One region of the Fictibacillus sp. S7 genome, then DNA from elsewhere that is predicted to be linked to it. Evidence: a T-box and tRNA genes for the amino acid it is inferred to sense, from the RefSeq annotation. Region 1 holds a T-box; the other holds one or more tRNA genes.
The links. The T-box of region 1 lies ahead of serS (serine--tRNA ligase). A T-box ahead of a tRNA ligase gene usually reads a tRNA of that ligase, here a tRNA-Ser.
Positions count from the first base shown of each region.

Region 2: it encodes a tRNA-Ser, which carries the amino acid that the T-box ahead of serS (serine--tRNA ligase) is inferred to sense. The anticodon was not compared.

Region 1 is NZ_QJKL01000001.1:3,105,919-3,120,708, reverse strand. Features, by position in the region: gene gyrA (DNA gyrase subunit A) at 1-1,695, shown strand, start outside; rRNA gene DMO16_RS16235 (16S ribosomal RNA) at 2,052-3,599, shown strand; rRNA gene DMO16_RS16230 (23S ribosomal RNA) at 3,816-6,754, shown strand; rRNA gene rrf (5S ribosomal RNA) at 6,946-7,061, shown strand; gene DMO16_RS16220 (YaaC family protein) at 7,244-8,215, opposite strand; gene guaB (IMP dehydrogenase) at 8,347-9,804, shown strand; gene DMO16_RS16210 (serine hydrolase) at 9,964-11,256, shown strand; gene pdxS (pyridoxal 5'-phosphate synthase lyase subunit PdxS) at 11,402-12,286, shown strand; gene pdxT (pyridoxal 5'-phosphate synthase glutaminase subunit PdxT) at 12,305-12,889, shown strand; T-box leader at 12,929-13,143, shown strand; gene serS (serine--tRNA ligase) at 13,309-14,583, shown strand.
Region 2 is NZ_QJKL01000001.1:362,377-377,166, reverse strand. Features, by position in the region: gene phoU (phosphate signaling complex protein PhoU) at 1-439, opposite strand, end outside; gene pstB (phosphate ABC transporter ATP-binding protein PstB) at 462-1,250, opposite strand; gene pstB (phosphate ABC transporter ATP-binding protein PstB) at 1,262-2,020, opposite strand; gene pstA (phosphate ABC transporter permease PstA) at 2,117-3,004, opposite strand; gene pstC (phosphate ABC transporter permease subunit PstC) at 3,004-3,918, opposite strand; gene DMO16_RS01870 (phosphate ABC transporter substrate-binding protein) at 4,026-4,934, opposite strand; gene DMO16_RS01865 (peptidoglycan D,D-transpeptidase FtsI family protein) at 5,205-7,220, opposite strand; gene DMO16_RS01860 (MFS transporter) at 7,332-8,609, opposite strand; gene DMO16_RS01855 (superoxide dismutase) at 8,754-9,365, opposite strand; tRNA gene DMO16_RS01850 (tRNA-Phe) at 9,888-9,963, opposite strand; tRNA gene DMO16_RS01845 (tRNA-Met) at 9,968-10,044, opposite strand; tRNA gene DMO16_RS01840 (tRNA-Ser) at 10,216-10,308, opposite strand; tRNA gene DMO16_RS01835 (tRNA-Ile) at 10,322-10,398, opposite strand; tRNA gene DMO16_RS01830 (tRNA-His) at 10,437-10,512, opposite strand; tRNA gene DMO16_RS01825 (tRNA-Met) at 10,529-10,605, opposite strand; tRNA gene DMO16_RS01820 (tRNA-Asn) at 10,611-10,685, opposite strand; gene DMO16_RS01815 (DUF456 domain-containing protein) at 10,833-11,315, opposite strand; gene DMO16_RS01810 (Na/Pi cotransporter family protein) at 11,345-12,961, opposite strand; gene DMO16_RS01805 (DUF1189 domain-containing protein) at 13,129-13,896, shown strand; gene DMO16_RS01800 (DUF1002 domain-containing protein) at 13,935-14,790, opposite strand, start outside.

The DNA of each region.
Region 1 (14,790 bases):
ATTACTGATCTTCGTGACGAATCCGACCGTAACGGGATGAGAATTGTTATTGAAGTCCGCCGCGATGCTAATGCCAATGTGCTGTTGAATAACCTGTACAAGCATACGGCACTGCAAACAAGCTTTGGAATTAACATGCTTGCCCTTGTCGATGGGCAGCCGAAGGTCCTTAATTTAAAGGAATGTCTGCATTATTATTTGAAACATCAGCAGGTTATTATTCGCAGAAGAACCGAATTTGAGCTTCGCAAGGCTGAAGCCAGGGCACACATTCTCGAAGGTTTGCGCATTGCGCTTGATCATCTGGATGAAGTCATTGCGTTGATTCGCGGATCAAGAACTACAGACATTGCACGTGACGGTTTGATGGAAAGGTTTGGTCTAAGCCTTGAACAGGCCCAGGCAATCCTGGAAATGCGCTTGCAGCGTCTGACCGGTCTGGAACGCGATAAAATTGAAAATGAATATAAAGAGCTTGTTGCTTTAATTGCCGAACTCCGCGCGATACTGGCGGACGAGGAAAAAATCCTTGAAATCATCCGTGAAGAACTCACCGAAGTTAAAGAGCGTTTTGCGGATGAGCGCCGAACCAATATTACGGTTGGCTTTGATATGATCGAGGATGAAGATTTAATTCCAAGAACAAACGTAGTTATTACTCTGACCAACAATGGCTATATCAAACGACTTCCGATCTCAACGTACCGCTCACAGCGACGGGGAGGAAGAGGTATCCAGGGTATGGGCACAGGTGATGAAGATTTCGTGGAACACCTGTTCACCACGAATTCCCATAACACGATCTTGTTCTTCACCAACAAAGGGAAGGTATATCGTCTAAAAGGATACGAAATCCCTGAGATGAGCAGAACTGCAAAAGGAATTCCAATTATCAATATGCTTCAGGTTGAACGCGGAGAAACGATTTCTGCTGTTATTCCGGTGGAAGAATTTGAAGATACCTGGTATCTCAACTTCATGACACGACACGGGATTACCAAGCGTTCACCGCTTTCCCAATTTGCCAATATCCGCAAAGGCGGTTTGTTTGCCATTACCTTGCGTGACGAGGATGAATTGATGGGCGTCAAACTGACCGATGGCAACAAAGAAATCATTGTCGGAACAAGCAAAGGTATGGCGATCCGTTATAAAGAGGATGATGTGCGGTCCATGGGCCGTACAGCTGCAGGTGTAAAAGCCGTCACTCTTGGCAAAGACGATTATGTTGTCGGCATGGAAGTACTTGATGAAGGGCATGAGGTCCTGATTGTTACGGAAAATGGCTTCGGCAAACGTACGCCGATGGAAGAATACCGACTGCAGTCCCGTGGCGGTAAAGGGATTAAAACATGCAATATTACCGAAAGAAATGGCGATATCACTGCCCTTAAAACCGTTACAAACGATCAAGATCTGATGATCATTACCGCAGACGGCATTCTTATCCGTATGAATGTGGAAGGCATCTCTTCCATGGGCCGAAACACACAAGGTGTGAAGCTGATCTCCATGCAGGAAGGCAATCACGTGGCCACGGTAGCAGTCGTTGAAAAAGAAGAAGAATTGGATGAAGCCATTGATGAGGCCATCGAAGAAACAATGGAACCCAGCGCTGATGAACAAGAAGTAAAAATGGAAACAAATGAAACTGAAGTACATGACGAAGACAGCGATACCGATCCAGAAGAATAAGCAATACAGTAAAAAGGCTGTTAAAAGTGAATCCACTTCTAACAGCCTTTTTTTCTTTGATTCATTTCTTTTCAGTAGAAATACATTTTTTATAAAAAACACTTGCAATGTATATAATAAGATGGTATATTTATTTAGCTTCTTGTTAAGCCTGTTCGGCAGGCAAATCTTTGAAAAAACTTTTTAGAGAAAATGGTTGACTTGATAGATGCTAATATGGTATTCTAATAAAGTCGCCAAAACGAGCGGCGCAAACAAAATGTTCTTTGAAAACCAAACAAAAGCCAGAGTAAGTCAGGGATTTTACAATCCCATCAATTTCTTATTTTTAAACATTAAGAGCTATATCAAACACTTTATTGGAGAGTTTGATCCTGGCTCAGGATGAACGCTGGCGGCGTGCCTAATACATGCAAGTCGAGCGAATGACGAGGAGCTTGCTCCTCTGATTTAGCGGCGGACGGGTGAGTAACACGTGGGTAACCTGCCTGTAAGACGGGGATAACTCCGGGAAACCGGAGCTAATACCGGATGATAACGAGAAGCGCCTGCTTCTTTTTTGAAAGTCGGTTTCGGCTGACGCTTACAGATGGGCCCGCGGCGCATTAGCTAGTTGGTGAGGTAACGGCTCACCAAGGCGACGATGCGTAGCCGACCTGAGAGGGTGATCGGCCACACTGGGACTGAGACACGGCCCAGACTCCTACGGGAGGCAGCAGTAGGGAATCTTCGGCAATGGACGAAAGTCTGACCGAGCAACGCCGCGTGAGCGATGAAGGCCTTCGGGTCGTAAAGCTCTGTTGTCAGAGAAGAACAAGTACCGGAGTAACTGCCGGTACCTTGACGGTACCTGACCAGAAAGCCACGGCTAACTACGTGCCAGCAGCCGCGGTAATACGTAGGTGGCAAGCGTTATCCGGAATTATTGGGCGTAAAGCGCGCGCAGGCGGTTTCTTAAGTCTGATGTGAAAGCCCACGGCTCAACCGTGGAGGGTCATTGGAAACTGGGAGACTTGAGTGCAGGAGAGAAAAGTGGAATTCCACGTGTAGCGGTGAAATGCGTAGAGATGTGGAGGAACACCAGTGGCGAAGGCGGCTTTTTGGCCTGTAACTGACGCTGAGGCGCGAAAGCGTGGGGAGCAAACAGGATTAGATACCCTGGTAGTCCACGCCGTAAACGATGAGTGCTAGGTGTTGGGGGGTTCCACCCTCAGTGCTGACGTTAACACATTAAGCACTCCGCCTGGGGAGTACGGCCGCAAGGCTGAAACTCAAAGGAATTGACGGGGGCCCGCACAAGCAGTGGAGCATGTGGTTTAATTCGAAGCAACGCGAAGAACCTTACCAGGTCTTGACATCCTCTGACCACTTGAGAGATCAAGCTTTCCCCTTCGGGGGACAGAGTGACAGGTGGTGCATGGTTGTCGTCAGCTCGTGTCGTGAGATGTTGGGTTAAGTCCCGCAACGAGCGCAACCCTTGACCTTAGTTGCCAGCATTCAGTTGGGCACTCTAAGGTGACTGCCGGTGACAAACCGGAGGAAGGTGGGGATGACGTCAAATCATCATGCCCCTTATGACCTGGGCTACACACGTGCTACAATGGGTGGTACAAAGGGTTGCGAAGCCGCGAGGCCGAGCCAATCCCAAAAAGCCACTCTCAGTTCGGATTGTAGGCTGCAACTCGCCTACATGAAGCCGGAATTGCTAGTAATCGCGGATCAGCATGCCGCGGTGAATACGTTCCCGGGCCTTGTACACACCGCCCGTCACACCACGAGAGTTTGTAACACCCGAAGTCGGTGGGGTAACCTTTTGGAGCCAGCCGCCGAAGGTGGGACAGATGATTGGGGTGAAGTCGTAACAAGGTAGCCGTATCGGAAGGTGCGGCTGGATCACCTCCTTTCTATGGAGACATGAGCACTCAGGTGCCTCATGAATCTTACTCTGAGCTTTTGTTTGGTTTTGAAAGAACATCGTTTCTTTCAATTCATAAAGGTTACACATTTGATGTGGCCATGTTCCTTGAAAACTAGATAACGAAACATCCAAACAAGCCAACTAATTCATTAGTTGTGCGCTGATTTAGTGATTTTTTTACGATCTTACGATCGTGTTTAAAGGTTAAGCTAGAAAGGGCGCACGGTGGATGCCTTGGCACTAGGAGCCGAAGAAGGACGGGACGAACACCGATATGCCTCGGGGAGCTGTAAGTAAGCGTTGATCCGGGGATTTCCGAATGGGGGAACCCACCATCCGTAATGGGATGGTATCCATATCTGAATACATAGGATATGAGAAGGCAGACCCGGGGAACTGAAACATCTAAGTACCCGGAGGAAGAGAAAGCAAATGCGATTTCCTGAGTAGCGGCGAGCGAAACGGAAACAGCCCAAACCAGAGGGCTTGCCCTCTGGGGTTGTAGGACACTCTACATGGAGTTACAAAGGAACGGGGTAGATGAAGCGGTCTGGAAAGGCCGGCCAAAGAAGGTAACAGCCCTGTAGTTGAAACTTCGTTCCCTCCTGAGTGGATCCTGAGTACGGCGGGACACGTGAAACCCCGTCGGAATCCGGGAGGACCATCTCCCAAGGCTAAATACTCCCTAGTGACCGATAGTGAACCAGTACCGTGAGGGAAAGGTGAAAAGCACCCCGGAAGGGGAGTGAAAGAGATCCTGAAACCGTGTGCCTACAAGTAGTTGGAGCCCATTAACGGGTGACAGCGTGCCTTTTGTAGAATGAACCGGCGAGTTACGATAACGTGCAAGGTTAAGCCGAGAAGGCGGAGCCGCAGCGAAAGCGAGTCTGAATAGGGCGCCATAGTACGTTGTCGTAGACCCGAAACCGTGTGATCTACCCATGTCCAGGGTGAAGTTCAGGTAACACTGAATGGAGGCCCGAACCCACGCACGTTGAAAAGTGCGGGGATGAGGTGTGGGTAGGGGTGAAATGCCAATCGAACACGGAGATAGCTGGTTCTCCCCGAAATAGCTTTAGGGCTAGCCTCGCGGCTAGAGTCCTGGAGGTAGAGCACTGATTGGACTAGGGGCCCCCACAGGGTTACCGAATTCAGTCAAACTCCGAATGCCAGAGACTTATCCGCGGGAGTCAGACTGCGAGTGATAAGATCCGTAGTCAAGAGGGAAACAGCCCAGACCATCAGCTAAGGTCCCAAAGTATACGTTAAGTGGGAAAGGATGTGGAGTTGCCCAGACAACCAGGATGTTGGCTTAGAAGCAGCCACCATTTAAAGAGTGCGTAATAGCTCACTGGTCGAGTGACTCTGCGCCGAAAATGTACCGGGGCTAAACGTATCACCGAAGCTATGGATTGTACCATCAGGTACAGTGGTAGGGGAGCGTTCGAAGTGCGGTGAAGTCAGACCGGAAGGACTGGTGGAGCGCTTTGAAGTGAGAATGCCGGTATGAGTAGCGAAAGACAAGTGAGAATCTTGTCCATCGAAAGCCTAAGGTTTCCTGAGGAAGGCTCGTCCGCTCAGGGTTAGTCGGGACCTAAGCCGAGGCCGAAAGGCGTAGGCGATGGCCAACAGGTTGAAATTCCTGTACCACCTCCTTTCCGTTTGAACGACGGGGGGACGCAGGAAGGTAGGGAGAGCGCGCGAATGGAAATGCGCGTCTAAGCAGTTAGGCTGATTGTGAGGCAAATCCCGCAATCGTGAAGGCTGAGCTGTGACGGCGAGGGAAATTACAGTACCGAAGTCCCTGATCCTACACTGCCAAGAAAAGCCTCTAGTGAGGAAAGAGGTGCCCGTACCGCAAACCGACACAGGTAGGCGAGGAGAGAATCCTAAGATGATCGGGAGAACTCTCGTTAAGGAACTCGGCAAAATGACCCCGTAACTTCGGGAGAAGGGGTGCTCTGGTAGGGTTTATCGCCCGAGAGAGCCGCAGTGAATAGATCCAAGCGACTGTTTAGCAAAAACACAGGTCTCTGCGAAGCCGCAAGGCGAAGTATAGGGGCTGACACCTGCCCGGTGCTGGAAGGTTAAGAGGAGGGGTTATCCCTTAGGGGAGAAGCTCTGAATTGAAGCCCCAGTAAACGGCGGCCGTAACTATAACGGTCCTAAGGTAGCGAAATTCCTTGTCGGGTAAGTTCCGACCCGCACGAAAGGTGTAACGATTTGGATACTGTCTCAACGAGAGACCCGGTGAAATTATAGTACCTGTGAAGATGCAGGTTACCCGCGACAGGACGGAAAGACCCCATGGAGCTTTACTGCAGCTTGATATTGGATTTTGGTACAGTTTGTACAGGATAGGTAGGAGCCTGAGAAGTCGGAGCGCCAGCTTCGATGGAGGCGTCGGTGGGATACTACCCTGACTGTATTGAAATTCTAACCTGGAACCGTGATCCGGTTCGGAGACAGTGTCAGGTGGGCAGTTTGACTGGGGCGGTCGCCTCCTAAATCGTAACGGAGGCGCCCAAAGGTTCCCTCAGAATGGTTGGAAATCATTCGCAGAGTGTAAAGGCACAAGGGAGCTTGACTGCGAGACCTACAAGTCGAGCAGGGACGAAAGTCGGGCTTAGTGATCCGGTGGTTCCGCATGGAAGGGCCATCGCTCAACGGATAAAAGCTACCCTGGGGATAACAGGCTTATCTCCCCCAAGAGTCCACATCGACGGGGAGGTTTGGCACCTCGATGTCGGCTCATCGCATCCTGGGGCTGAAGTAGGTCCCAAGGGTTGGGCTGTTCGCCCATTAAAGCGGTACGCGAGCTGGGTTCAGAACGTCGTGAGACAGTTCGGTCCCTATCCGTCGCGGGCGCAGGAAATTTGAGAGGAGCTGTCCTTAGTACGAGAGGACCGGGATGGACACACCGCTGGTGTACCAGTTGTTCCGCCAGGGGCATAGCTGGGTAGCTACGTGTGGACGGGATAAGTGCTGAAAGCATCTAAGCATGAAGCCCCCCTCAAGATGAGATTTCCCATCACGTCAAGTGAGTAAGACCCCTTAGAGATGATGAGGTTGATAGGTCTGGTGTGGAAGCGTGGTGACACGTGGAGCTGACAGATACTAATCGGTCGAGGGCTTATCCTTAATTAAATCAGTAAGTTTGGATGAAGTTATCTAGTTTTGAGGGAATATGCCTCAAAAACAAAAGGTTTGTCAGCGACAAGAGATTCGAGGAAGCAAAACGAGGACTCTCCGGAGTGTACTTTACCGTACATGAGGAAGAGGAGGAGTGAAGCTGACGAAGAAAATCGCCGTTGATCACAAACCGATAGATGTCTGGTGGCAATAGCGAAGAGGTCACACCCGTTCCCATACCGAACACGGAAGTTAAGCTCTTCAGCGCCGATGGTAGTTGGGGGCTTCCCCCTGTTAGAGTAGGACGTTGCCGGGCAAATGAAAGCACTGCTGAACATTCAGCGGTGCTTTTTTGTTTTGTCGAAAGATGAAAATGACGTGATTTACAAGTGTTCTTTGTCGAACTGCAAGTAACGCAACGATTAGAAGACCAGGATATCCTCAAAGCCATGAATCACCCCTCGCCACAATATCCAATTAGTCCTTTGCCTTTAAAAATCAATAGCCCTCTCCCTGTAAATCCTTCCTGCGCAAATACTCACCCAGCAGATAAGGCACTTTGTACTGTGTAACGGCGAGAAACTCTTTAATAAAAGGGAGATCATTGGTCGTGTAGGAGTGGAAGATGTCACTCCACCATTCGGTTTCATAGCGGCACAACATACTCAGGTTGTAGAGTACCGCGTAATGAATCATACATTCATTCAATTCCTTCATTTCCCGCCTGCTGCCATACAAGTAATATTGACCGTTACTATGGTAACTGAATGGCTCGCACTCAAGAGGATGCAGCTCCTTGGATGAGTGTACAATGATGTGTTCCTTTGTTTCTTTTAATAACTGATACGTAATGGCTGGATTTTCATTCAGGAAAAGGAGGAACCTTTCCGTATTCATGTACAGACCGTCAAGGACCTCAACTGGAATCATCAGTTCCTGGTCCTTTCTGCAGACGGCTACATTTACCGATTCATTTTGCACATGCCAAAACAGATCTCTTAATTCAGGAATAAGAGGCATAATGTCGTTCATTTTCAGCTTTTCTCCTTCAGCATGTTTCACATGAAACAATTCAGTAGAAAAGTGATTAAAAAGGCCGCTTCTTTGGATTCTCACTTCATCATGAAGGAATTCATAATACTTCTTTTTCCGTTTCCTTGTCGTCACCCCATGGGCAAGCACGGAGCTGTTTTCCGGATAGCCGGGATCGACCGTCAGGATGCAGGCTTTAAGCAGCTGGATCATACCATAGAACAAAAGAACAGGCTGCAGCTCTGTAGGAGCTGTGCCCGCAAGATCATAATATTTTTTTCCGTGTTCGAGAAAATAGATAAAGGGGTAGCAGTTCTGGTAACTTTTGCTTTCTGCCTGCTCAATCCCTTTGCTGAAGTAACAAGAATAAAGATATTTTTGAGCCCTGCTTGAAGAGAGGAAGCTGCTGTACATAGACCAAATATTATGAGTTGACATGAGTGTGCTCCTCTCCTGTTATTTTTTGAAAAGTTAGACTTATTGTTCCTTCCTTGACAGTAGTTTATCCAGTTGTTAATCTACAAATAATATTTTACAGGAAGAAAATTGATGAGAAGGGTGGAGTAAGCATGTGGGAGAGCAAGTTTGAGAAAGAAGGATTAACGTTTGATGATGTACTGTTGGTTCCGTCAAAGTCCTCAGTACTGCCAAAGGATGTCTCTTTAAAGACACGTCTTTCTGACTCTGTACAACTAAATGTACCGATTATTAGTGCAGGAATGGATACCGTAACAGAAGCTGAAATGGCAATTGCGATGGCACGCCAGGGCGGGTTGGGTATTATCCATAAAAACATGTCAATTGAACAGCAAGCGGAACAAGTGGACAGGGTCAAGCGTTCTGAGAGTGGGGTTATCACAGATCCTTTTTACCTGACTCCTGACCATCAAGTATTTGATGCTGAGCACCTTATGGGGAAATACAGAATTAGCGGTGTACCCATTGTCGATGGCGACAAAAAATTAGTCGGCATTCTCACCAACCGTGATCTTCGCTTTATTGAAGATTACTCCATCCAGATTTCAGATGTCATGACAAAAGAGAACCTTGTTACCGCACCTGTTGGAACAACGCTTAAAGAAGCTGAACAATTGCTTCAAAAGCATAAGATTGAAAAGCTTCCATTGGTTGATGATGAAGGAACTCTTCAAGGATTAATTACCATAAAAGATATTGAGAAAGTGATTGAGTTTCCGAACTCTGCAAAAGACAGCCAGGGACGTTTGCTGGCTGGTGCAGCAGTAGGTGTGACGAAGGATGCGATGGTTCGTATCGACAAGCTTGTGGAAGCTGGCGTGGATGCTATCGTTATTGATACCGCTCATGGCCATTCTGAAGGCGTACTGACTAAAGTCAGGGAAGTCCGTGCCAAATATCCGGACCTTACGATTATTGCCGGTAATGTGGCTACTGCCGAAGCGACAAGGGATCTTATTGAAGCAGGCGCTAGTGTGGTTAAAGTAGGTATTGGTCCAGGGTCTATCTGTACTACACGCGTTGTGGCAGGAGTTGGCGTTCCACAGATTACAGCTGTTTATGATTGTGCGACAGAAGCCCGAAAGCACGGGATTCCAATCATTGCGGACGGTGGCATTAAATATTCCGGTGACATCGTAAAAGCACTGGCTTCTGGAGGATATGCCGTTATGCTGGGCAGCATGCTTGCCGGTGTGTCAGAAAGCCCGGGAGAGCGTGAGATTTATCAGGGACGTCAGTTTAAGGTATACCGGGGAATGGGATCCATCGGCGCCATGGAACAAGGAAGCCGCGACCGATATTTCCAGGAAAATAACCAAAAACTTGTTCCGGAAGGCATTGAAGGACGAGTACCTTACAAAGGACCGCTGGCCGATACCTTGTTCCAGCTAGTCGGAGGTATTCGTTCCGGTATGGGATATTGCGGGACACCAACAATCGAAGATCTTCAAAATAATTCCAAGTTTGTTCGGATTACAGGTGCCGGGCTTCGCGAGAGTCATCCTCACCAGGTTCAGATTACCAAAGAAGCACCAAATTATTCAGTCTAAAGATAGATTTTTGAAAAAAAGTGGACAGAGGTTATTCCTCTGTCTATTTTTTTGTATATTGCTATGGTACAATTACGTTTGTGTGTAAATTGTATGGAGGTGTCAGTGTTGTTCGGCAACAAAATTAAAGGTATTACGTTTTCTGCTGTTTTGGTTTCGATGTTATCAGCCAGTATGTTTGGATATTCAGATAAAGCAAGTGCTGCTCCTGTGCTTAAATCCAGTTCAGAGACCGCGATTTTAGTTGATGGAGATACAGGAAAGGTTTTATATCAAAAGAAAGCCGAGCAAGTATTGCCGCCTGCCAGTATGTCAAAAATGATGACAGAATACCTGGTAAATGAAGCAATTAAAAAAGGTAAAATTAAGTGGGATCAAAAAACTGCCATCAGTACATATGCCCATAAAATTTCTCAAAACCGTTCACTATCAAATGTCCCATTACGCAGTGACTATAAATATTCGGTAAAAGAACTTTACGAAGCGATGGCGATCTATTCTGCCAACGGTGCATCTATTGCGCTTGCAGAGCTAGTCGGCGGGTCTGAAGAAAAGTTTGTTAAAATGATGAATGACAAAGCCAAGGAAATGGGAATCAAGGATGCCCGTTTTGTTAACTGTACAGGTTTGAATAACAATGACCTGCAAGGATTTGACTCTGTTGGAAGCAAAACAGATGAGAATAAAATGTCCGCAAAATCCGTTGGTATTCTTGCTTACAAGCTGATCAATGATTATCCGGAAGTTCTGGATATCGCAAGTATTCCTACTAAATGGTTCCGTCCAAATACCGATGACAAAATCCTTATGAAAAACTGGAACTGGATGCTTCCGGAACTTGTATACGGATATAAAGGTGTAGATGGTCTTAAGACAGGTACCACTGACAGCGCCGGTTATGCCTTTGCTGCTACTGCTAAACGCGATGGAACAAGACTTATCTCTGTTTTAATGAAATCAGACAGCTACAAAGGCCGTTTTGACGAAACTAAAAAGCTGCTGAGTTATGGATTTGAAAATTATTCTAAAGAAACATTATTGCCTAAGGGCTACGAGCTCAAAAACAAAAAAACCCTTCCTGTTATTCAAGGCAAGGATAAAGAAGTAGGAATTAAAACAAAAGAACCGGTAACCATGCTGGTGAAAAACGGTGAAAAAGAAAACTACAAGCCTGTACTTGTGATCGACAAAAAACACCTCGATAAAGACGGGAAATTGAAAGCCCCTCTTAAGAAAGGTGAAGCGATCGGACACATCGAGCTGAAGTATACAGGTAAAGAAAAGGATCAGGGCTATTTGCTCAATGATGGATCCGGCAAAGGACAAGCCAGTGTGGTAACAACCAAAGCGGTCGAAAAAGCCAATTGGTTTGTACTGTCCATGAGAAGCACGGGTCATTTCTTTGGCGGTGTCTGGGATTCTGCCATGGATACGGTAAAAGGCTGGTTCTAATGTCATATCATACTCTTCGAAAGCATTGCTTTTGGAGAGTATTTTTTTAAACCCTATGAATTTTATCGGTTTTACGTTAAAATAAGTGTGAATTTGATTATTACAAAAACTCAGATTTGAGTTAATAAATAGGGGGATATGTAGCATGTTGAAAACAGGTACAGATCGTGTAAAACGCGGAATGGCTGAAATGCAAAAAGGCGGAGTCATCATGGATGTCATCAATGCAGAGCAAGCCAAAATTGCTGAAGCTTCCGGTGCAGTAGCCGTTATGGCGCTTGAGCGTGTTCCGGCTGATATTCGCGCAGCAGGCGGAGTGGCTCGCATGGCTGACCCTACCATCGTAGAGGAAGTACTCAATGCAGTAAGTATCCCCGTTATGGCGAAAGCAAGAATCGGCCACATTGTCGAAGCTCGTGTTCTTGAATCCATGGGAGTAGACTACCTGGATGAAAGTGAAGTACTGACTCCTGCCGATGAAGTGTTCCACTTAAACAAACGTGATTTTACCGTTCCATTTGTATGTGGGGCACGTGACCTTGGAGAAGCATCCCGCCGTATTGGTGAAGGAGCATCCATGCTTCGTACGAAAGGTGAGCCAGGAACAGGCAACATCGTTGAAGCGGTTCGCCACATGCGCATGATTCAAGGCCAGATCCGCAAAGTATCTGCAATGAGTGAGGATGAATTGATGACAGAGGCGAAAAACCTTGGGGCACCTTATGAAATTCTTCTTCAAATCAAAAAAGACGGCCGTCTTCCAGTCGTTAACTTTGCAGCCGGCGGTGTAGCTACACCAGCGGATGCCGCATTAATGATGGAGCTTGGAGCTGACGGTGTGTTTGTTGGATCCGGAATCTTCAAATCAGCAAACCCCGAAAAGTTTGCCCGTGCGATTGTAGAAGCAACTACTCATTACAGAGATTATGAGCTGATTGCAGAATTGTCCAAAGGACTTGGAACAGCAATGAAAGGAATTGACATCTCCACGCTTCTTCCTGGAGACCGTATGCAGGAGCGAGGCTGGTAAGAAGGGAACGCTGCATAAATGACTAAGATAGGTGTACTTGCTCTGCAAGGCGCTGTAAGGGAACATATTAAAGCTTTACAGGAAAGCGGCGCAGAAGCAGTAAGCGTAAAGCGAATTGATGAGCTAAACGACCTTGATGGCCTGATTATCCCGGGTGGAGAAAGCACGGCCATGAGGCGTTTAATCGATAAATATGAATTTCTTGAACCACTCAAAGCATTTGCAAAGGAAAAACCGGTTTTTGGCACATGTGCAGGTCTCATCCTGATGGCGAAAAGCATTCAGGGACAAGATACCGCCCACCTCGAGCTGATTGATATGACGATTGAACGCAATGCATTCGGCCGCCAAAAAGAAAGCTTTGAAGCAGTGCTTGAAATCAAAGGTGTGGGTGAGGACGTAAATGGTGTATTTATCCGTGCTCCTTACATTGTGAATGTTGGTGAAGACGTTGAAGTTCTTTCCGTTCACAATGACCGCATTGTAGCTGCCAGACAGGGACATTTCCTTTGTGCAGCCTTTCATCCGGAGCTAACGGATGACTATCGCCTGCATCAATTTTTTGTGCAGATGGTGGATGAAACGAAAAAAGTCATTGCATAAAAAAAGAAATTGTTGTACATTACTATACAAACATTATTTGTTAAATCGAAGACAGGAATCAGTAGCAACATGATTTTTGACCAGAGAGTCGGTGGCTGGTGAAAACCGATCAAAATCTGTTGCGAATCCATCCTTGAGTGGAAAGCTGAAATGTTACGTAGGCTTTCACGGTCCACATTGTCCGTTATCAATGCCGAGCGGCAGGCAATCGCCTGCAACCAGGGTGGCAACGCGGGTTAACTCTCGTCCCTTTCTACTTTATGCGTAGTGAAGGGACGGGAGTTTTTTATTTTGTACGCCGTTTTAAAAATTGCGAATTACTTCGTTGGCTTTGGTTTTGCGGAGCCATATGGACTTTTCCTTTTGGATGGATGGAACATTAGTTGTTGTGTAAAGGTGAAATAAAGGAGGATAAAAACATGCTGGATTTGAAATTTGTACGAGCGAATTTTGATGAAGTAAAAGAAAAACTAAGCAAACGAGGAGAAGATTTATCCGGTCTTGACCGTTTTCTCGCGTTGGATGAACGCCGCCGTCAATTGATTGGTGAAACGGAGACGCTGAAGTCCAAGCGGAATGAAGTATCCAAACAGGTAGCGGAATTTAAGCGTGAAAAGAAGGATGCGGATCATCTGATTAAAGAGATGCGTGAAGTGGGCGACAGGATCAAAGCAATTGATGAGGAGCTCCGCACGACTGAAGAAGATTTGAATCACATCATGCTGACTTTGCCAAATCTTCCACATGAGAGCGTACCTGTTGGTGAAACAGAGGATGATAACGTGCCGGTCCGCCATTGGGGAGATATTAAAGAATTTTCCTTTGAGCCTAAGGCACATTGGGACTTGGCAACGGACCTTGATATTGTAGACTTTGAAAGAGCAGCCAAAGTAACCGGCAGCCGTTTTGCTTTTTATAAGGGAGCGGGTGCACGTCTGGAACGTGCTTTGATCAACATGATGATGGATTATCATGAAGACCACCATGGTTATACGGAGATTTTACCGCCATATATGGTAAACCGGGAAAGCATGACAGGTACCGGGCAGCTTCCTAAGTTTGAAGAAGATGCGTTTAAAATTCGTGAAGAAGATTACTTTTTAATTCCTACAGCGGAAGTCCCTGTAACAAACTTGCACCGCAACGAGATTTTAACAGCTGATGAATTGCCAAAAGGTTATGTGGCCTACAGCGCGTGCTTTCGTTCTGAAGCAGGTTCTGCAGGAAGAGACACACGCGGCCTGATCCGCCAGCATCAGTTTAATAAGGTTGAGCTTGTACGCTTTGTTAAACCGGAGGATTCTTATGAAGAACTCGAAAAGCTTACAGGTCATGCTGAAAAAATTCTTCAGCTCCTGAAGCTTCCTTACCGGGTGCTCAGCATGTGTACGGCTGACTTAGGATTCACGGCAGCTAAGAAGTACGACATTGAAGTATGGATTCCGAGCTATGGAACGTACCGTGAAATTTCTTCTTGTTCCAATTTTGAAGCCTTCCAGGCGAGAAGAGCACAAATCCGCTTCCGTCGTGAAGCCAAAGGAAAACCGGAATACGTTCATACGTTAAATGGATCCGGACTTGCGATCGGCCGAACCGTTGCTGCAATTTTGGAAAATTATCAGCAGGAAGACGGAAGCATTGTGATTCCGGAAGTGTTGCGTCCTTACATGGGGAACAAGGAAATCATCCAATAATAAGCTTGAACAGAGGAAGGGAGAACTCAATCTCCCTTTTTCTCTTTTTTAAAGGACAAGATCTTTCTTTATGTCTTCCTCCCCCTTTTTATTTAATATACCGTGCTATTTTGCCGGTGGAATGCATAGAATGAATAAGGGGAATATTTTTGTAAAAAGCGGTTGACTTTATAGGTAGTCACATGGTAATATATTTTTTGTCAGTAG
Region 2 (14,790 bases), 2.7 Mb from region 1:
CCAATACCACATCTTCGTCCACATACGCTTTAATGGAATCGGTGAGCATGCCAATAGCAATTTCCGCCATCCGCGGGAGATCAACCAAAGGCTTAATTAGCGGCTTTTCTCCGATACGAATGGTCGATTTAGCGATATTCACTGCAAAATCAGCCATCCGTTCCACGTCGGAAGAGATTTTTATTGCCGCAATGATCCTGCGTAAATCAGAGGCAACCGGTGCCTGCTTGGCGATCAGCAGAATGGCTGCATCATTGATTTCATCCTCCAGCTGATTGATCCTCTGGTCATTCTCAATCACTTCAAGTGCTTTGTCTACATCCTGTTCTTTAAGAGCTTCAATGGATTCTTTTAATGCATGCTCAGTGAGTTCTCCGATTTCCACAAGCATCGCCTTTAATTCGTTCAACTGAAGCTGAAAATTTTCCCGTACAACCATCTGCTTGTCACTCCTCTAGTTTTTATCCAAATCGCCCTGTAACATAATCTTCAGTCCGCTTGTCAGAAGGAGCCGAAAAGATCTTGTCTGTCTGATCATATTCGATCAACTCACCCATCAGGAAGAAGGCTGTTCGGTCGGAAACACGCGCTGCCTGCTGCATGTTGTGCGTAACCATGACAATCGAATAATTTTTTTTCAGTTCAAGTGCCAGTTCCTCTATTTTAATGGTGGAAATGGGATCGAGTGCCGAAGTCGGCTCATCCATCAAAATGACATCCGGCTTTGTAGCGATGGCTCTCGCAATACATAGACGCTGCTGCTGTCCCCCTGACAGACCCAAAGCAGATGTATTCAGGCGATCCTTCACTTCATCCCATAAGAATACATCTCTTAATGAACGTTCTACAATTTCGTCCAATTTTCCTTTTTTCTTCATCCCATGGATTTTTGGCCCGTACGCCACATTTTCGTAAATGGATTTCGGAAACGGGTTGGCTTTTTGAAAAACCATCCCCACCTTTTTCCGCAAATCCACCAGATCCACCCTGTCATTCAGCAGATTCGTTTGTTCATAGTTAATTTCACCGGACATTCTTACACCGGGGATATTTTGAATCATCAAATTCAACGTTTTAATAAACGTAGATTTCCCACATCCCGAAGGTCCGATGATGGCTGTAATTTCGTTATTGTAAATCGTAAAGTCAATATCTTTTAGTGCAAGGTTCTTGCCGTACCATAAATTCAAATTTTTGATATCAAAAACCGCTTTTTCTGTTACTGGTGGTGTAGCTGTTGCTTGTCCCATTTTCATCCCCCTTATCCGAACCGTCCGGTAATGTAATCTTCCGTATCTTTTTTAGATGGATTGGTGAAAATTTTATCGGTCTTATCAAATTCCACTAGTACACCATTTAAGAAAAACGCAGTCTTATCCGATATACGTGAAGCCTGGTGCATGTTATGCGTCACGATGACAATCGTATACTCTTTTTTCAGTTCCATGATCAAGTCTTCAATTTTGGCATTGGAAATCGGATCGAGTGCAGAAGCAGGCTCATCGAGCAACAGAATATTCGGTTTCATGGCCAGTGTCCTGGCTATGCACAAACGCTGCTGCTGTCCTCCCGACAAAGAAAGCGCTGATTCGTGCAGCCTGTCTTTTACCTCATCCCACAATGCAGCTTTGCGTAAACTTTCTTCAACAATTCCATCCAGCTTTTTCTTGGAACGGATTCCGTTAAACTTTAGCGCATGAACGATATTGTTATAAATGGACTTTGGAAACGGATTTGGCTTTTGGAACACCATCCCAATTTCTTTTCGCAATGCCACAACATTGATGTCATCACCAATCAGGTTAACATCATCATACTGGATCTCTCCTGTGCTCCGAGCACCCGGAATAAGATCATTCATCCGATTGATTGAGCGCAGAAATGTGGATTTCCCGCACCCTGAGGGTCCGATCAATGCAGTAACCGCATTTTTTCCGATTGAAAAACTAACGTCTTTTACTGCATGGTTCTCACCGTAATAAATATTTAAATGCTTTACATCCAGAGCAGCCGGCTTCATCTCTGTATTTTCTGATCGCGGCTGTTCGGCAATACGTGTATTTGTTTGTTTTGGTTCCATCACAGTTTTCATGTTACCCCACCTAATTTCTAAAATTTATTTAGAAGCTGTTATCTTTTTGTGTACGACACTGCCAATCCAGCGGGCAAGCAGGTTAAATATCAGCACAGAAATGATCAGCACAGCTGAAGAGCCATCCGCCACTTCTCGCACATCCGGGATGAGCCCTTGTGTGTTGACAGCCCAAATATGGACGGCAAGGGTTTCGGCCGGTCTGAAAATATTCAATGGTGATGTCGAATCAAACGGATTCCAGTTGGAAAAATCAAGAGTAGGTGTTGTTAATCCTGCTGTAAACAGCAATGCAGCTGCTTCTCCGAATACACGCCCGGAAGCAAGAATCGCTCCTGTTAGAATGCTTGGAAATGCCGCCGGTAAAAGAACCGTTTTAATGGTGTGCCAGTGAGTGATACCAAGGGCAAGACTTGCTTCTTTTTGATCTCTGGCCACTGTCCGCAATGCGTCTTCACACACACGTACCATGACCGGAAGATTGAAAACAGTAAGGGCAAGCGCACCCCCGAGGATGGAATAGCCCCAGCCCGTCAAATTAACGAACATAAGCAAACCAAACATACCGATGACAATAGATGGAAGTGAAGCCAGCACTTCGATACACGTCCGGATGGCATTCGTCAGCCTGCCGGGACGCGCGTATTCAGCCATGTAAATACCGCCTCCAAGACCTAGAGGTACAGTGAACACCATCGTCAAAAACAGGATATAGAAGGAGTTAAATAGCTGGTTGCCGATTCCCCCTCCTGCTCTGAACGAGCTGGACGGTGAGGTTAAAAAATCTAGATTAAGTTTGGAAAATCCGTGAAAAATGATATAGCCAAGCAGTCCCACCAGAACGGTGACGATGGTCGCTGCAATCAAGTAAAAAATCGTGGTTGCAATACGGTCAGCAACTTTACTGTTCATTAGAACTGCCTCCTTGAAGAAAGATAACGGATCAACAGGATAAAGATAAAGGACATGACCAATAGAATCAGGGCAAGTGACCAAAGAACATTGTTTTCAACACTTCCAAATGTCGTGTGTCCCATATTCAGTGTAATAATGGTCGTCAATGTAGCCGAAGGGTCCGTGATGGCTGAAGGCAATGAACGAACATTACCGATAACCATTTGAACCGCAAGAGCTTCTCCGAAAGCCCGTGCCATCCCGAGTACAATAGCTGTTAATAGCGTAGGCATAGCTGCCGGAATAAGTACTCTCCAGATCGTTTGCCAACGGGTTGCCCCAATCGCATATGAGGATTCTCGTAATCCTTTCGGAAGGGAGCTCATTGCGTCTGTTGCAATACTCGTTACAGTAGGCAAGATCATAATGGAGAGAACGATCATCCCAGCGAGCAAGCTGAATCCTTGTCCGCCAACAGTATCCCGAAGGAACGGAACAAGAACAGAAAGGCCGATGAATCCATAAACAACAGATGGAATACCAACAAGCAGCTCGATAACCGGCTGAAGAATCTTTTTTCCCCAAGAAGGAGCAATCTCGGTCATGAAGATGGCACCGCCAATACCGAGCGGAGCCGCTATTAAAGCGGAAAGAATAGTCACTGCAAAAGATCCCAGTATGAACGGAACTGCACCATACAATGGATTCTCTGCCGTTGGATTCCACTTCGTGCTGGTTAAAAATTCATATATACTTACGCCGTTGCTGATAAATGCCTGCAACCCTTTGGACCCAAGAAAAATGGTAATCGCAATGGTCGCCGAAATAATCAATAGAGCACTGGCCAACACCAGGTATTTTCCCCGCTTCTCTTTTTGTAGTGCGGATTTGTTTGATTTCTTTAACAGCCTTTGGCTGGCTGCCATGGTCATTGTCTTGTTATCCATTTTCGTACCTCCCCAAAACGCCCTAACAGGGTAAATATCCATTATGGTTTGGACACTTACCCTGATAATAGGCTTCTTAATGGTTCACTCTGTTACTTTTTTGTAACTTTTCCTTCAGCATCACGTTTTACTTCCATTTTGCTTGCAGGAATATATCCTTGCTCAGGTACAAGATTGTTTTGGATATCGTTGCTCATCATATAGTCAAGGAACTGTTTTTCCAATCCTTTAGGCTCACCTTTTGTATAAGAATGCTCATAAGCCCAGATTGGGAATTTACCTTTTTGAACATTTTCGTCTGTCGGTTTTACACCATCAATGCTAAGTGGAGTAACACCGCTTTTGTCCGTGAAGTAAGAGAATGCAAGGTAACCGATAGCTCCAGGTGTTTCTTTGATCAATTTTTGTACTGTGTTTGATGAATCTTCTGTTGCAGCACCTTCGACTGGTTCTTTTCCATCAAGAGCATATTTAACGAAAGTAGCTCGTGTTCCGGAAGAATCGGGACGGTTAATCAATGCAATCTTTTGATCTTTTCCGCCAAGTTCTTTCCAGTTTTTGATTTCACCAGTGAATACTTTGATAAGGTCTTTTTTAGAAATATCCTTGATACCTACTTCAGGGTTAACAGCTGCAGACATACCAACTACTGCGATTTGGTGATCTTTAAGCTTGTCCGCTGGGATGCCTTCTTTCTCTTCAGCAAAAACATCAGAGTTACCAATCTTAACCGCGCCTTCTGACACCTGGCTTAAGCCTGTTCCGCTTCCGCCGGCTTGTACTTGAATATCAGCATCAGGGTTCTTTTCTTTGAATTGTTCTGCTGCTGCTGCTACAAGCGGCTGCATTGCACTTGAACCGGAAACCACGATTGAACCGGAAGCTTTTTTCCCTCCGCCGCCATTCGCACTGTTGTCTTTATTATTGTTTCCACATGCTGTGGCAACAACCAGGATTAATGCCATTACTGCCAAAAGATAAACGGATTTCATTTTTTTCATTGTCTTTGGTCCCTCCAAAATGTTTTAAAAGATTTTTTGTTGATAGAGATTTTGCTATTTCTATACTGTCGTTGTCTCTATCGCCCACCCCCAACAATCGGTTAATCACTTCACATCTACTACAATAAGCGAGCATTATTAACGCTGTTTGAACCTAATGTTAAGAGATTGTAAAGAAAGCACGACATCTGTACTAGTGTTTCTGCCTAAAAACTATTTATGCACAAAAAAAACGCGCCCAAAGGACGCGTTTTCTTTACAAACAGCTAGTTATTTCGTCTTATTTCCGTCTTTTTTTAATTTAAAGTAGGCATCAAGTGCCCCTGAACCGATCTCAAGGTTGATTGAACCTTCACGGACTTTTGGAACCACAACCGCAAAAGAGACTTCCGGGTTGTCATACGGTGCATAACCAACAAGGGTTTTATTGTTTAATCCCGACTTAACATCAACCTGAGCGGTACCTGTCTTTCCTGCCGGCTGATAACTCTTGTTTTTAAAATACGCAGCCGCCGTACCATGGCTTCCCACCATAACCTGGCGGAAGCCCTGATGGACCACATCGAGGTATTCTTGTTTCATTTCAATTTTGTTCATAACATGGGGTTCAAATTTGTAATCCAATTTGCCAAGCTTTCCTGGCTGAGTGGAAGGTTCCCGTACTTCTTTTAAAAGATGCGGCTGCATTCGGTAGCCATTGTTGGCAATGGTCGATACATACTGAGCCATCTGCAGCGGTGTATACGTATCAAACTGTCCGATGGCAAAGAACATCGCCTGGGCAAGCTGATCGCTCATACCTGTGTTATAGCCTGTCGCTTCAGAAGGCAAATCAATTCCTGTTGGTACGCCGAGACCGAATTGGCTGTATGAATCCCGCAGTACTCTGAACGCCTCGTCCACGTGATGGTCAATAAACCGTTTATGTGAATAATCATAGCCAGCAAGCTTCATTGCGACATGCCACATATAAACGTTGGAAGAAGCCTCGAGTGCCTCCACTGGTCCGATGCTGCCAAGACCTGAGTGGGCAGATTTCATTTTCCTTCCGTCACCGAATACGAGCGGAGCATCGTAGAAATGCGTGGCTGGTGTAATCGCTCCCTTCTGCAGTCCAGTGAGCACTGTCGCACCTTTTACGGCAGAACCCATCTCAAACGAGTTATACACCGTACCGAATGGCGCGTTTTTATATTGGCCGGTTTTTGTATCGTATTTTTTTCCCGCCATGGAAAGAATCTCTCCATTTTCGGGATTCATCATAACGACATAAGCTTCCGTAAGATCCCGGTTGGCATAGGCAGATCCGCCGGATTTTGCTTTTTTCATGGCCTTTTCAATCACGTCTTCCACTTTTTGCTGAAGCTCCATATTAACGGTTAGCGTAAGGTCCTTGCCCCTTGAACCTTCTACTTCTACCGGTTCGCCAACCGGGTTCCCTGCTTTATCGGTTACATATCTAACACTTGATTTTTTTCCTCTGAGCAACGATTCGTATTGCTCTTCAAGAAAACTGGTTCCGACTAAATCATTTCGTTCGTTTCCTCGTGATAAATAAAAATCCATTTTACTGGAAGGGATTTGTTTGACCTGTCCAAACAACGCTTTGAACGTATCACCATATGGATAATCCCGTTTGGCATCGGGCTTAATATCAATGCCGGGCAGATCGGAAAGATGCTCACTGATTGTGGCGATCTCCTTTTGTGATGCACCGATTTTAATACGCTGTGGTGTCAGGGCATATCCGCTGTCCATTTCCCTCTTGATCGCCAGTACCTCAATTTGATGAGGAGTAAAGGAATCAAGATCCTTTTTGGTGATCCGGTCAAGCATAAGCTTGTAATACTGATCATCATTCAATTGCTTCTTTTCAGCGGGCGAAATGCGGCTTTCTACTTCCTTTTGATGCAGAAAGATAAAATAATCCTTTTTATCCCGCTCTGTTACATTTTTTGTGTCCTTTTTGATATAGCCAGCCAACTTTTCGGCAATCGCTTCACGGTCTTCCGCACTTGTTTTTTGTGTACGTGTATACGTAATGGAATATACCGGTTTATTATCCACCGCTACACGGTTTTCAGTATCCATCATCTTCCCTCTCGGAGCATCCAGCCGTGCGGTTACATTTTCCTTTTTATCCGCGGAGCGCTGATACTCTTCCCCCTGGACAATCTGTACATACCCCAGACGGAAAATTAAAATTGAGAAAAGAAAGAACACCGCAAGAAATAAGGCGTTCAGACGTATAGGGACATGATTCTTTTTCTTCGTTTCTTTGGTCATTCATTCCACCCTTACCTATGTATGGAAAGAGTTTCTGCTCATTTCCATTTTCCACAAATTGATTTACTACAATAATAGTAACAGTAAATCACTGTTTCGGAAAGAAAAATGTCACACTCTGCTGCCGTCTTCTCGATCTGTATTGTTCTGTGAGTAGTTGGATACAATGTCTGATTTTGGAAGGGTCGAAAATCGAATGGACCGCACACAAAAGTAAATGACAAAATGCCCGGCTCCAAGGATTGGAAGCAATAGAGGAATGCTGTAGTCCCCATTAAAGAACTGAATCGTGATCAGCAGAATAACAATCGAAAGGATTCGTCCCGCATTTAAAAAAAGTTCTCTCACAACAATATACTCCACTCTCATCGGCCCTGCATTGTCACATCTCCCGATCACATCATAAGTCAGAGAAACATATGGCACGAGAAGAAGAGGATAGGCGATCGAGATCACAACACCATAAAACATTAAAAGAGGAAAGGTGACATTCATTAAAAACAAGAACGGCGAAAGAAACAGGATCAACCCTCCAACAAAGATGGATTTTTTCCTTCGTTCCTTGTTCATGTACCGGGATACAACAAAATAGCCGATAAAAGATACTGCCGATTGAACAAGACCGAACGTGCCAAGCGCAAATTCACTGTCTGAAATAATATAAACCCAGATGACGATCAAAAAGATAAATGTGCCTTCTCGAATCCCTTGAAAAAAATGGGCATACAAGATTCGCGCCCAGTTTCGATTGTATGCCCGGGATTTAAGGATTTGCCATATATGAAACTTCCCTTCGGCTTTTTGCCGCTTCAAGAAAAAGCTGATGACTACAGCTGTAAAAAACAAAAACAACGAGACGGTAAAAATAATGCGATAGCCAGTAAACTTATCCAGCTGGGAAATTAAGAATCCCGAGGTTATAGGTCCAACCATACCTGATAACGAATTGAATACACCAAGATAACCGTTAAAGGAATCACGCGTGTCCGGCTCAGTCACTTCAAACGTCAACACGTTAAAAGCCAGCCAGTAGAACCCTGAGCCCGCACCAAGAAGACCTCCCAGCAAGAGAAGACGCTCGCTTGCCTGTTCTCCCAGAAAAAGCACAAACAAATAAAACAGCGACAGGATGGTAACACCAATTCGAAGTACAATAACCCTGTCAATTTTTTTGGTTAATCTCCCCGCAATAAAAAAAGCAACAGGCTGAATGCACACAATGGATAAATTATATAGAGCAATGTCTCTCAATTCTCCCGACTGTTTCCACAAATAAATGTTAACGAATGTATTGGACAAAGCGGTGCTCAGCGCGAACAGTCCGCCAATCACAAGCAATAAAAGCAATTCCTTCGTTCTGTCTGTATCTCCGAACAATTTAAATTTCATAATCTCGCCCCTTTGCAATTCACATGTAGTTTTCACCACTTATAAGGGGCTATTCGCCAATCGGAAAATTGGTTTTTATTGTAATTCCAATAAAAACAAAAGCCGGCTCCCCTGAGGAAACCGGCTTTCACCTGAAATACTTGCTTATTTTGCTTCGTTGTAGCGTTTTTCAACTTCATCCCAGTTTACAACATTCCAGAATGCGTTGATATAGTCAGGACGCTTGTTTTGATACTTAAGGTAATAAGCGTGCTCCCAAACATCAAGTCCAAGAATTGGTGTTTTGCCTTCCATTACAGGGTTGTCCTGGTTGGGAGTGCTTGTTACTTCCAACTCACCGTTATTTACAACAAGCCATGCCCAGCCAGATCCGAAACGGCCTTTTGCAGCGTTCGCGAACTGCTCTTTGAAAGCTTCAAGGCTTCCAAATTTGTTGTTGATGGCATCAGCCACTTCACCAGTTGGCTCATTGGATCCGCCTGGTTTAAGGATTTCCCAGAACAAACTGTGGTTCGCATGCCCGCCGCCGTTATTGCGTACAGCCGTGCGAATGTTTTCTGGCAGAGAATCAAGGTTTTTCAGAATGTCAACCAAGTTTTTGCTTTCAAACTCGGATTGGCCTTCAAGAGCTGCGTTCAAGTTGTCAACATATGTCTTGTGATGACGGTCATGGTGGATATTCATCGTATCCTCATCAATGTGTGGTTCAAGTGCGTTTGCGGCGTAAGGTAAAGCAGGCAGTTCAAACTTTGCCATGATACATCTCCTCCTTGATATGTAGTTCATTTTTTATTTCATTTTGGGAAACCCCAAATTGAAAACTTAGTCAACAAGAATGTTTAATAAGTAGCACAACACATACATTATCAGATTTACCCTTATCTTTCAACGATAAACCCTTATTGGAAGAAGCTTATTTTTTACGAGGGAATAGAGCGCTATGCCTTGTTTTCATTGAAATGGATTAAAAAGCGGTAAATTCCCTGCAAAATGCACAGTTTTGCAATTTTTTTTGTTAATCTTCGACTGGAGAGTAACAGACCTCTCCCTTTTGGAATGAAATTTTGTCTTAAATGTCCATACATTAGCGGATGATATTTAATTATTCTCAAAACTCCTGTGTTTATTCTCAAAATGAACCGATTTATTCTCAAAATAGCCCCTTTTACTCTCAAACCGTATATGTCGACACTAATCAGCATATTCGACGCATTTATTTTGAAATGTTGTAAACAAAAAACCTTTGCCAAAACGGCAAAGGTTACGTATGTATAGAAATGGTGGCTCGAGACGGAATCGAACCGCCGACACGAGGATTTTCAGTCCTCTGCTCTACCGACTGAGCTATCGAGCCACTTTGGTTGCGGGGACAGGATTTGAACCTGCGACCTTTGGGTTATGAGCCCAACGAGCTACCAGACTGCTCCACCCCGCGATGATATTAAGGTTTTGGACGATGAGTCCGAGTTTGTTGTCTCTTCCTCTACACGCTGTTTCTTGAAGTGTATCCGTCGAGACAAGCCATCATTGGTGCTGATTCACCGTCGTAGGCTTGCTCCACCCCGCGATGATATGTTACGAATGTTATTCCTCTTTACAAAGTAAATGGAGGAGGTAGAGGGATTCGAACCCCCGCGAGCCGCTAAGCCCCTGTCGGTTTTCAAGACCGATCCCTTCAGCCAGACTTGGGTATACCTCCGTATGATTGTATGTGGTGGACCCTGTAGGACTCGAACCTACGACCAATCGGTTATGAGCCGACCGCTCTGACCAACTGAGCTAAGGGTCCATGTGGTTTTATTTAGTATATCATATATGTAAGTATAATGGGGCGACCGATGGGAATCGAACCCACGAATGCCGGAACCACAATCCGGTGCGTTAACCACTTCGCCACGATCGCCATCGCCTAAAAAATATGGTAGCGGCGGAGGGGATCGAACCCCCGACCTCACGGGTATGAACCGTACGCTCTAGCCAGCTGAGCTACACCGCCATAGTTGGCTCCACAGGTAGGACTCGAACCTACGACCGATCGGTTAACAGCCGATAGCTCTACCACTGAGCTACTGTGGAACAATTATGTTGTCCTCTAAGGGACAAGAATTACTATATCATTTTTCCATTATGTAAGTCAACTCTTTTTTCAACAGCCTTGGTTGGCCGTTGTCGAGAAGACAGATATAAATATAGCATGTTCCCATCCGCTTAGCAAGCACTTTTTTATAAAACCACATACAAAAAGTATCCAATCATAATCAATTGAATGACGATCTTAACTACCGTCCCTCCCAAAAAGCCAAGGACCGAGCCTACACCGACTCTGAAGGCATCCATGGGAGATTTGCGTCCAATAACGAGTTCAGCCAGAAACGCCCCGATAAATGGACCGGCAATAATACCGGCCACCGGAATGACAAACGGACCGACAAGCAGGCCGATGGTACTCCCCCATATTGCCGCTTTCGAACCTCCCCGCCTTTTGACTCCATATAAATTGCTGACATAATCCACAACAAACAAACTCGCCAGCAGAACGGACTGCACAACGATAAAAAAGATCGTGTATGAGTGAAAGGAATAAAACAAGCCATACAAAACAAACCCCAGTACAAGAAACAGTGCGCCTGGCAAAATCGGATAGATTAAGCCTGCAAAGGCCAACAGAAAAGACAAGATGATCAGCGTCCAATATAAATAATCCAACGTTTCACCTCCAACTATCCTCGCATTTTTTATCGCTCAAGAACAGCTTCAGCAATATTGACGGAATGATCACCGATCCGTTCGAGATTGCTGATGAAATCAACATAGACAACACTTTCCTGGCCGGTGCTCAAATTATTGTTGATATCCTGAATATGCTTCTTTCTCAACGTTCTTTCCATTTCATCAATATCATCTTCAATGGACAGTACCTCTTCAGCCATGAACTTATTATTGGTCTCAAGCGCCTTAATGGCCTTTTCCAGACACGACTGGGTAAGAATCATCATATTCTCAAAATCCCTGGAAGTGACCTCTGAAAGCTTAATATTGTTTCTAGCCATAAAACAGACCAGATCAATCATATTTTTCATATGGTCCCCCACTCGTTCGATATCCTTGCAGAGGTTGAGCAGCATCGTATGCTCAGTTGATTCGTTTTTTGAAAGAGAATGAATCGATAATTTTACGAGAAATTTTGTGATTTGTCGGTCAAACCGGTTAATTTCCTCTTCATACTGCATGGCAGTGTCAGCATAACGGTTTTTTCGTGTTTGAAAAAAAAGCAACGCCAGTCTAAGGCCATCCCGGGAATAGGCCGCCATTTTCAGCAATTCCTGTCTCGCCTGATGCAAGGCAAATTCAGCTGAACTGTTAATCACTTTTTCATCCAGCTTCACCGTTTGGGTATCAACGGTCCATTCATCATCCCTGATCAAACGGGTAACAGCATAAACCAACAATGAAATGAACGGAAACAAAATTATGACGCTTGCGACATTAAAAAAGCCGTGTGCAAATGCGATTTCCATCGCCGGCTGTAAATTCATCGTGCGTGCGAACCATTCAATAATGCTTTTGTAGGGGATAAAGAAAATGAAAAAAATGACGGTGCCGATTACATTAAAAAGCACATGAACGAGCGCCGCACGCTTGGCATTCTGAGAAGCTCCGATGGCTGCAATTACTGCGGTGATGGTTGTTCCAATGTTTTCACCAAACAATACAGCAAGGGCACCGTTCAGATGAATCCAATCCATGGAAAACATTTGTTGAAGAATTCCTACAGTTGCACTGGAGGATTGCATAAACATAGTAGCTAGTGTCCCAATGGCTATCCCCAAAAAGGGCTGGTCATTAAGATGGTCATTTAAATTTTTAAAATCTAGGACTTGCAGCGGCTCAATTCCCGATGCCTTCAACTGTATTCCAAAGAACAGTGCGCCAAGTCCAAAAAGAATTCGTCCAATGGAAATATATTTATAGCTGCGAATAAAGAAAACAAAGAATCCACCCACTGCGAGCAAAGGCAAACCGTAGGCTGCAGCATCAAAGCCAATAATAAAAGTGGTAAAAGTTGTGCCTATATTAGCTCCCATAATGATTCCCACTGCCTGTCTCAATGTAAGCATGCGTGCATTAACAAGTCCGACAGTCATTACAGTGGTGGCGGAGCTGGACTGAATTAATATCGTAAAAAACAGACCAGTGAGAACCCCTGTATATGGATTTGTTGTTAAACTGTCAAGAATGTTTCGTAGCCGGTCTCCGGCAGAATTCTGAAGCCCTTCGCCCAAATATTTGATTCCAAAAAGAAAAAGGCCGAGTCCGCCCAAAAACTGAAACAGCATATCCTGAACACTCAATGTATTTGACAACCCCTTTTTACTAATCATCCTTCTGATATTATCTAGTTTTATAAATGTTCTGTAAAGATGCTTCCGAAAACCTTAACAAACCAATGGCTGCACATTGTTTGTTTTCTCATTATTCGCTAAAATTAATAGAGACCATTTAGGAAATGAGGAGTTACATGAGAATTGTCAATCATTTTATTAAGAGTCTGTATTCCCCGCAGACTGTGGCGCGTCTACGCTTTCAAGGGGTTGGAAAAGCAATCGGATACATATTTTTTCTTATTTTTCTCACTTCCATTCCCTTTGGAATTACATTTTCCATGGCCTTTAAATCAGGCACCGAGGAATTTGAGCAATCCATGAAGTCCGATATACCTGATTTCACGTTAAAGGATGGAAAGCTTTCTTCACAGCTCAAAAAGCCCGTCATTCAAACCGATGACAATCAAACCTTTATCTTTGATACCACGGGAGCCGTAAAGGAAAGCGACCTTAATAAGTACAATGATGTCATTGCCATGTTAAAGAACAAGGCGATCATTACATCGGGTGGTGAAACCCAAGCCTTTCCGTATCAGACGCTTGGCGATATGACACTGACCAAACAGGATGTGAGTTCCTGGATCAATAAACTTTCGGATTTGCTTCCTATTTTGCTTCCATTGATTTTTTTGTTCATTTACCTCTTTACTGTAGCCATGAAGTTTATTGGCGTAACTGTCCTCGCCGTCATCGGCCTTGTTTTGCAGAACATCAGCCGCCGAAGCCTTAATTACAGAAGATTGTGGGTCATGTCCGCCTATTCCGTTACCCTGCCTACGGTTTTCTTTGCGGTCATGAAGCTTTTACATACCGAGGTGCCCTTCTCTTTTATCATTTATTGGGCAGTGGCTTCCCTCTTCCTACATCTTTCCATTAAAGAAACACCTGATCCACAAGCATAAAAAGAGGAGCCGGTTTCGGCTCCTTTTCGTATGGCCTTTTACTTTTGGAAAAGACCTTTTATGCCATCTATGATGGAAATAATGAAATCAATGAATTTTTGAAGAAACGATTGTGTTTCTTCTTTATTGAGAAAACCATCAAGATTATCTCTGACGTTATGCAGCTGGTCTTGAACGCTATCCCAGTTAATGTTCAAATCCTTCATTTTATTAAAAAGGGAAACCAAGCTGTTTAATTCATCATCTGTCAGTGTGATTCCCAGTCGTTCAGCTACGCGTTTGATCAAATCACGGAGTTCATCCTCGCTCTTTACCGGATGATCCGCAAGCTCTTGCTTGATTTCGGTAATCAGCTGAGTCGCTTCTTTTGTTCCAATACGGTCACCAAGCTGAGCGGTTTTAACCACTTCCTCATTGGCTACCTGCTTTTTTTCTTCGGGAATGTTTACATCTGCTTTTTGTTCATATGCTTTTAAAATTCCTGTAAGGGCGGCTGTACCCGATACCTCAAATGGGGCGGTCACATAAATGTCGGCGTCTTTAACACCCGCGGTAACAAGAGCATTCACAATCATGCTGTCTGTTACCCAATTGATGTTTTTAGCTTCAACATGAAGCCCTTTCCCCTTTTCTGCCAGGGTAACTTTTGAAGATGAAATCGCCCGGGTGCCCAACTGGGCCTTTGAAACATATTTACCGAGATATTGATGTTCCTCCTCGTTCGTTACGGTAACAGTATCCACATCTGAGGATACGCCCATTTCATTCAAAATTTTTGTTTTTTGATCCGGAGTCAAATCTTCCCCCAATGTAACGATGACATCACCGGGAGCTGCGTCAGCAAATGCTTTTAAAGGAACCATAAAAACAAGTGCAAGCAGCATTGGAATTAAC